Regions from separate parts of the Streptomyces tatrensis genome, predicted to be linked through region 2. Evidence: riboswitches for the same ligand, from Rfam matches in the RefSeq annotation. Region 2 holds a riboswitch; the other holds the start of a gene.
The links. A riboswitch is a leader RNA that binds a small molecule or an ion and turns the genes downstream of it on or off. The one in region 2 is predicted to bind cobalamin.
Positions count from the first base shown of each region.

Region 1: another riboswitch for cobalamin. It lies ahead of ACODT5_RS46080 (energy-coupling factor ABC transporter permease); the one in region 2 lies ahead of metE (5-methyltetrahydropteroyltriglutamate--homocysteine S-methyltransferase).

Region 1 is NZ_JBMDLB010000011.1:6,607,661-6,611,105, forward strand. Features, by position in the region: gene cbiQ (cobalt ECF transporter T component CbiQ) at 1-618, opposite strand, end outside; gene ACODT5_RS46075 (energy-coupling factor ABC transporter substrate-binding protein) at 622-963, opposite strand; gene ACODT5_RS46080 (energy-coupling factor ABC transporter permease) at 963-1,658, opposite strand; cobalamin riboswitch at 1,688-1,881, opposite strand; gene ACODT5_RS46085 (flavodoxin family protein) at 2,159-2,890, shown strand; gene ACODT5_RS46090 (AMIN-like domain-containing (lipo)protein) at 2,932-3,445, opposite strand, start outside.
Region 2 is NZ_JBMDLB010000011.1:1,534,580-1,538,024, reverse strand. Features, by position in the region: gene ACODT5_RS22635 (GntR family transcriptional regulator) at 1-31, shown strand, start outside; gene ACODT5_RS22630 (CobW family GTP-binding protein) at 53-1,165, opposite strand; gene rpmF (50S ribosomal protein L32) at 1,250-1,420, opposite strand; cobalamin riboswitch at 1,606-1,831, shown strand; gene metE (5-methyltetrahydropteroyltriglutamate--homocysteine S-methyltransferase) at 2,002-3,445, shown strand, end outside.

The DNA of each region.
Region 1 (3,445 bases), 5.1 Mb from region 2:
TCCGGCCAGCCCCGACTGGAGCTTGGCCGCGCGGTCGAAGGCCCGTACGAAGGAGGTGGCGGCGAGCCCGGCCAGGGAGCGCCACACCGCCGCCCGGCCGGTGTGCCCGAGCCGGGCGGCCTGGGCCCGGCGGACCTGGGCCATGGAGTCGAGCAGCAGGAAGCCGATCCGGTACATGACCAGGGCCACGTCCACCACCGGGGCCGGCACCCCGGCCCGGACCAGCCGGGGCAGTACGTCGGAGACCGGGGTGGTGAAGGCGAACAGCAGCAGCCCGAGCGAGGCGGCCGAGGTGCGCAGCAGCAGTTCGGCGGCGAGCCGGGGGCCTTCGGGGGCCAGGGACACCGGCCCCGCCGGGCCGCCGACGGCGAACAGCAGCGGCAGCGCCCCGGTGAAGCAGAAGCCGAGCGGGATCCGGAAGGCCCGCCAGAGCTGCCGGCCGGCCACTCCCGCCGGGCCGAGCAGCACGGCGAGGGTGGCGGCGGCCACCAGCGGCCCGCCCGGCCAGGGCGGCAGGCACACGGCGGTGACCGTCAGCCCGATCCCGAGCAGGGCCTTCTCCAGCGGGTGCCGGCCGCGCCAGCGACTGCTGTGCGCGGCCACGTCGATCGGCAGCACCGCCTAGGCCTCCGGGGCGGCGGAAGCAGCGGCGGCGGCGGCCGCTCCTTGGCGGCGGCCCTTGCGGACGCCGAAGTAGTAGGCGAGCACGCCCGCGCCCAGCGCCGCCTGCAGGGCGAACAGCGCGGACTCGATCTCGCCGGACGGGGGCTCGTACAGAGGGGAGAACCAGGGCTCGTAATCAGGCTTCAGCTCGGTGATCGCCGTCTCGGCCTGCGCGTCGGCGCCCGTGAAGGGCTCCTCCTTGTGGTCGCCCATCCCCAGCGCGACGGGGAGGACGGCCAGCGCCGCCACCAGGAGCAGCAGCAGGCTGTTGATCTTCGCGTTCTTGGACATCCCGCTCATCAGGCCGCCGCCTTCTCTTCGGTACGGGCGGAGGTCAGCTTCGCGACGCCCAGCCGGACCAGGTCCGACTTGCTCGACGCCATCAGCAGCCGCATCACGAGGACGGTCAGCAGACCCTCGCTCACGGCCAGCGGTATCTGCGTGACCGCGAAGATCCCCCCGAACTTCGCGAGCGCGCCCGGGAACCCGCTGGCCGGGTCCGGGAAGGCCAGCGCGAGCTGGAGGCTGGTGACGCAGTAGGTGACCAGGTCGGCGAAGAAGGCGCCGAAGAACACGGTCACCATCAGCGGGAGACCGAACGTGCGCAGCAGCCGGTAGACGGCGTAGCCCGCCCACGGGCCGGCGATGGCCATCGAGAAGACGTTGGCGCCGAGGGTGGTGAGCCCTCCGTGCGCCAGCAGCAGGGCCTGGAACAGCAGGGTGATGGTGCCGAGCACCGCCATGATCGGCGGCCGGAACAGGATCGCCCCGAGCCCGGTGCCCGTGGGGTGCGAGCAACTGCCCGTCACCGAGGGGATCTTCAGGGCGGACAGGACGAACGTGAACGCTCCGGAGGCGCCGAGCAGCAGCGTGCTCTCCGGGTTGGCCTTCACCTCGCGGGTGAGCGAGCGGACGCCGTGGACGACGAAGGGAGCGGACGCGGCGCCCCAGGCGACCGCGTGCAAAGGGGGTAGGAACCCCTCGGCTATATGCATGAGTGGGGAGACCTCTCCAGCACCTCGTGGATGGACAACGCGCCCCGGCCGGTCTCCTGGCTCACGGGTTGACGTCCATGCTCCGCCTTCCCGGGCAGCGCGGAACCTCCCGCGCAGCCCAGTGGCTTTCCCGCAGGAGTGGAGCCGGACTTCCCGATCACAGTGGCGAGGGCCGCACCGGTTTCCCACCGGTTTCCCGAACACCAAGGCCCGCTGACCCTAGTCGGCCGCACGGACCGGTAACAACCCGCCCCAATCGCGCCGGGCGGCGGCCGGATTCCGCTTAGGGGTGACGCTCCGTGTCCGGCGGCTCGTCGGCCGTCCCAAGGGTGCGGACCGGAGGGGGAGTTCCGGGTACCCGGGGCCGCAGGGCGGCGGAGGTCGCGCCGCGCCGTACCGTTCCGCACGGACGGGGGAGAGCGGGGGCGAGCCGGGGCGGGGCGAGCACGGACGGGTGCGGTCCGCTGGCGGGGCCGCCCGGCCGCGCAGAGCCTGGTGGGGTGACCGCCGAACCCGATGCCGCGCCCGCCGTCGACTACTCCGACCTCACCGCCGTCTACGTCAACTGCACGCTCAAGCGATCGCCCGAGCCCAGCAACACCGAGGGCCTGATCGACAAGAGCCGCGCGGTGATGGAGGCGGCCGGGGTCCGGACCTCGCTCATCCGGGCCGTCGACCACGAGATCGCCACCGGCGTCTGGCCCGATATGACCGACCACGGCTGGGAGAGCGATCAGTGGCCGGTGCTCTACAGCCAGATCATGGACGCCGACATCCTCGTCCTGTGCGGCCCGATCTGGCTCGGGGACAACAGCTCGGTGATGAAGCAGGTCATGGAGCGGCTCTACGCCTGCTCCTCGATCCTGAACGAGCAGGGCCAGTACGCCTATTACGGGCGCGTAGGCGGGGCGCTGATCACCGGCAACGAGGACGGCGTCAAGCACTGCGCCATGAACATCCTCTACAGCCTCCAGCACCTCGGCTACGCGATCCCCCCGCAGGCCGACGCCGGATGGATCGGCGAAGCCGGACCAGGGCCCTCGTACCTGGACCCCGGATCCGGCGGCCCCGAGAACGACTTCACCAACCGGAACACGGCCTTCATGAGCTGGAACCTCATGCACCTGGCCGCTCTGCTCAAGCGGTCCGGCGGGATGCCGGCGCACGGCAACCAGCGCTCCCTGTGGGACGCGGGCTGCCGCTTCGACTTCCCGAACCCCGAGCACCGGTAGGTCCCCGCCCCGGTCCCGCCTCCCGCCCCGGGCCGGCGTGCTCAGCAGACGTTCGGGTGCGCGATGTCCAGGACGAAGCGCTCCGGGGCGTGCAGCTTGAACGAGGTGTAGGCGGGCTTGGTGTCGAAGGCGGCGCCGAAGGTGACGTACCCCTCGTAGTCGCCGGTCAGGGCGATGCCCTTCAGCTTGGGCAGGTAGATCTTGAGCAGCTTGGGCCCGAGGTAGACGTTGCGGCCCGCTTCGTCGTGTCCCGCGGCGGGGTTCAGGCGGATCTCCAGGAAGTACCGCCCGGCCAGCGGGACGGGCTTGCCGGACCCGTCGTAGACCAGGGACGGGACGGGGGTGACGGTGACCTCGGGGACGTATCCCTGCAGGTCGATGACCATGCGGTCGTACGTGCAGTGCCCGCCCCAGCGGGCATTGACGACGAGCGGAGTGGTGGTGGCGGCGGTCGTGGTGGTGGTCGTGGCTGCGGCGGAGGCCGGTGCGGCGAAGGCGAGCATGGCGGTGAGCAGTGCGCCCAACCCCAGTGCGGTGGCCTGCCGGCGGCGTGGA
Region 2 (3,445 bases):
GCGGAAGATGTACCACGAGCGGGAGAAGTAGCCCGCCGGGCGGCCCGTGACCTCAGGAGGCGTGGTCGAGCAACGGCCCGAAGGCGGCGGGGAGTTGCTTCCAGCCCTCCCGCCCGGCGGCGTACTCGGCCTCGGTCAGGAGGCAGGAGTCCAGGAGCTGTTCGATGCCGTCGCGGTCCAGGCCCGGTGAGGTGAAGACCAGGTGCTGGCAGCAGTCGCCGTGCTCGGGATCCCAGTCGAGGGAGGCCGCGGCCCGGCGCATGGCGGGGACCAGGTCCCAGGCGGCGTCGGGGAGCGAGGCCAGCCAGGGGCCGGCGCTCTCCACGCACAGCGCGCCGCCGGCGGCGTCCCAGGCGAGGAGGGTGTCGGGCCGGTCGGCCAGCCAGAACCGGCCGCGGCTGCGGGTCGCGGCGCAGCACAGGTCCTCCAGGGCCTCGTAGAGCCGCTCGGGGTGGAACGGCCGGCGGCGCCGCCAGACGAGCGTGGCGACTCCGGCCTCGTCGGCCTCCTGGGGGAGCAGCGCGCAGGCGGGGTGCTGCGCCGCGGCGGCGCTCTCCACATCGAAGCCGGCGAACGCCAGGCGGGTGAGTTCGCTGGAGCCGGTGGGCACGCGGCGGGCCGTCGGGTGCAGCTGGGCGAGCAGGGCGCGGTCCTCGTCGTCGGCCTCGCCGCCGTCGGCGATGGCGAGGACCGGCGCGTATTCGAGCTGGCGGGCCCAGGTGTCCCCGACGGTCCGCCGGTCGGTGGCGGCCGCGGCGAGGCCGGCTTCGGCGAGGTCGTCCCCGTTGCCGAGGCAGGGCAGGACGAGCGCGGGGTCGACGGCGATGATCACGTTGGTGAGTTCCAGGGCGTCGCCTGAGTGCGCCGCGACGACCTCGGCCATCGCCCTGGGCTCGACCGAGTCCCAGAGCTCCACGACGGCCAGCCGGGTCAGCCCGCCGGCGGCCAGCCGCTTCAGCTCGGGAACCAGGTCCTCGCGCAGGGCGCAGCAGGCGCAGTCGTTGACCAGCGGGGTCTCCTCGGCGGAGATCGCGCCCCCGGAATCGCGCAGCGTGCGCAGGACGTTGCCCTCGGCGGCCGAGGACGGATCGTGGTGCAGGGCGATGCTTCCCGGCACGGTCCGCAGCAGGTGCTCGACCGTCTCCTTGCGTGCGTCGGCGTGCATCCCGCCGACGATCACGACGGGGAGGGTCACTCGGACCCTCCGTGGCGGGCGGGGCGGATCGGGGACTTCACGGGGTGGCTCTCCTCAGCTCTCGGGGCGCAGCAGGCCGCGTTCGTACGCCTTCACCAGCCGCTGCGGAACCAGGTACACGGCCCCGTCGACGGTGATCGGGGCGAGCTGCGGCGTCGTGGCCTTCCACTGGGCCCGGCGGTGGCGGGTGTTGCTGCGGGACATCTTCCGTTTGGGCACGGCCATCGGGACCTCCTGGTGTGGGTGTCGAAGCGTCCGGCGTGAGCCTATACGAAAACGACGACCATTTTCAATAAGGGGGTGGGGTGGGTGCGCGTCAACCGCCGTCGGGCCGGGGGAGGCGCGTCTCCGTGTCCCATTTCACGGTCCGGCATGGGGGAAGTCGTGTTCATTTCCCGGGCGTCCGCCCTACTGTGGGCCTCGCAGCTGGTTCGCCCCCGCCCGCCAGGCGGGAGGCGTCGTAAGAGGGAACCCGGTGGGAATCCGGGACTGCCCCGCAGCGGTGAGCGGGAACGACCGCCGTCATACGCACTGGGACCGGAACCGGTCCTGGGAAGCGACGGCCATTAGGTGCCCGTCGGGAGACCGGCAGGCGAGCCCGCGAGTCCGAAGACCTGCCCGTTGCCCGCGCGCGATCGACCGCGCACGGTTTCCCGGTGACCTCGTGGGCGGGTCGGCGTGCTTCAGGCGGGTCCTCCCGTCGCGTACCGAGCCGTACGCGACCCCGGCGCCCGCCCGTTCCCGCACCCTTCGCGTCCGCGGCCCGTCACCGGGTTCATGGAGACACGCTCGCGAAGGAGAGTTCCGTGACCACCGAGTCCGCAGCCGCGCCCGTAGGCGCACCCGCAACCGCGCCCGTGGGCGCCACCGTGTACGGCTACCCCCGCCAGGGACAGAACCGGGAACTGAAGAAGGCGGTCGAGGGCTACTGGAAGGGCCGCGTCACCGCCGAAGCCCTCCGCGCCACGGCCCGCGACCTGCGCCGCACCAACTGGGCCCGGCTCGCCGGGGCCGGCATCACCGAGCTGCCCACCGGCGACTTCTCGTACTACGACCACGTCCTGGACACCACGGTCATGCTCGGCGCGATCCCCGACCGCCACCGGTCCGCGGTCGAAGCGGACGCCCTGGACGGCTACTTCGCGATGGCGCGCGGCACCCAGGACGTGGCCCCGCTGGAGATGACCAAGTGGTTCGACACCAACTACCACTACCTGGTCCCCGAACTGGGCCCCGACACCGTCTTCACCGCCGAACCCGCCCGACAGGTCGCCGAGTTGAAGGAGGCCCTGGCCCTCGGCCACACGGCCCGACCGGTCCTCGTCGGACCGGTGACCTACCTCCTCCTCGCCAAGCCCGCACCCGGCACGGCCCCCGGATTCGAGCCGCTGGCCCTCCTCGACCGGCTGCTCCCCGTCTACGCACAGGTCCTCGCCGCACTGCGCGCGGCGGGCGCCGAATGGGTCCAGCTCGACGAACCGGCCCTGGTCCAGGACCGCACCCCGGCCGAACTCAACGCCGCGGCCCGCGCCTACCGCGAGCTCGGCGGCCCCGGCCTCACCGAGCGCCCCAAGCTGCTCGTCGCCTCCTACTTCGACCGGCTCGGCGAAGTACTGCCCGTACTGGCGAAGGCGCCCGTGGAGGGCCTCGCCCTCGACTTCACCGACCGGGCCGCCGCCAACCTCGACGACCTCGCCGCGGCCGGCGGCATCCCCGGCAAGCGCCTGGTCGCCGGCGTGGTCGACGGCCGCAACATCTGGATCAACGACCACCAGCGGTCGCTGACGACCCTGGGCACCCTGCTCGGCCTCGCCGGCCGGGTCGACGTCGCCGCGTCCTGCTCCCTGCTGCACGTCCCGCTCGACGCCGACGCCGAGCGGGACACCGATCCGCAGATCCGGCGCTGGCTCGCCTTCGCCCGGCAGAAGACCACCGAGATCAGCACGCTGGCCCGGGGACTCGCCCGGGGCACCGACGCGATCGCGGCCGAACTCGCCGCCAACCGGGCCGACCTGGCCTCCCGCGCCGCCTCCCGGATCACCCACGACCCCGCCGTCCGCGCCCGCACCGCCGCCATCACCGACACGGACGGCCGCCGCGTCCCGTCCTACGCCGAACGGGCCGCCGCCCAGCGCGCCCACCTCGGCCTGCCGCTCCTGCCCACCACCACCATCGGCTCCTTCCCGCAGACCACGGAACTGCGCGCCGCCCGCGCCGACCTGCGCGCGGGACGCATCGACACGGCGGCCT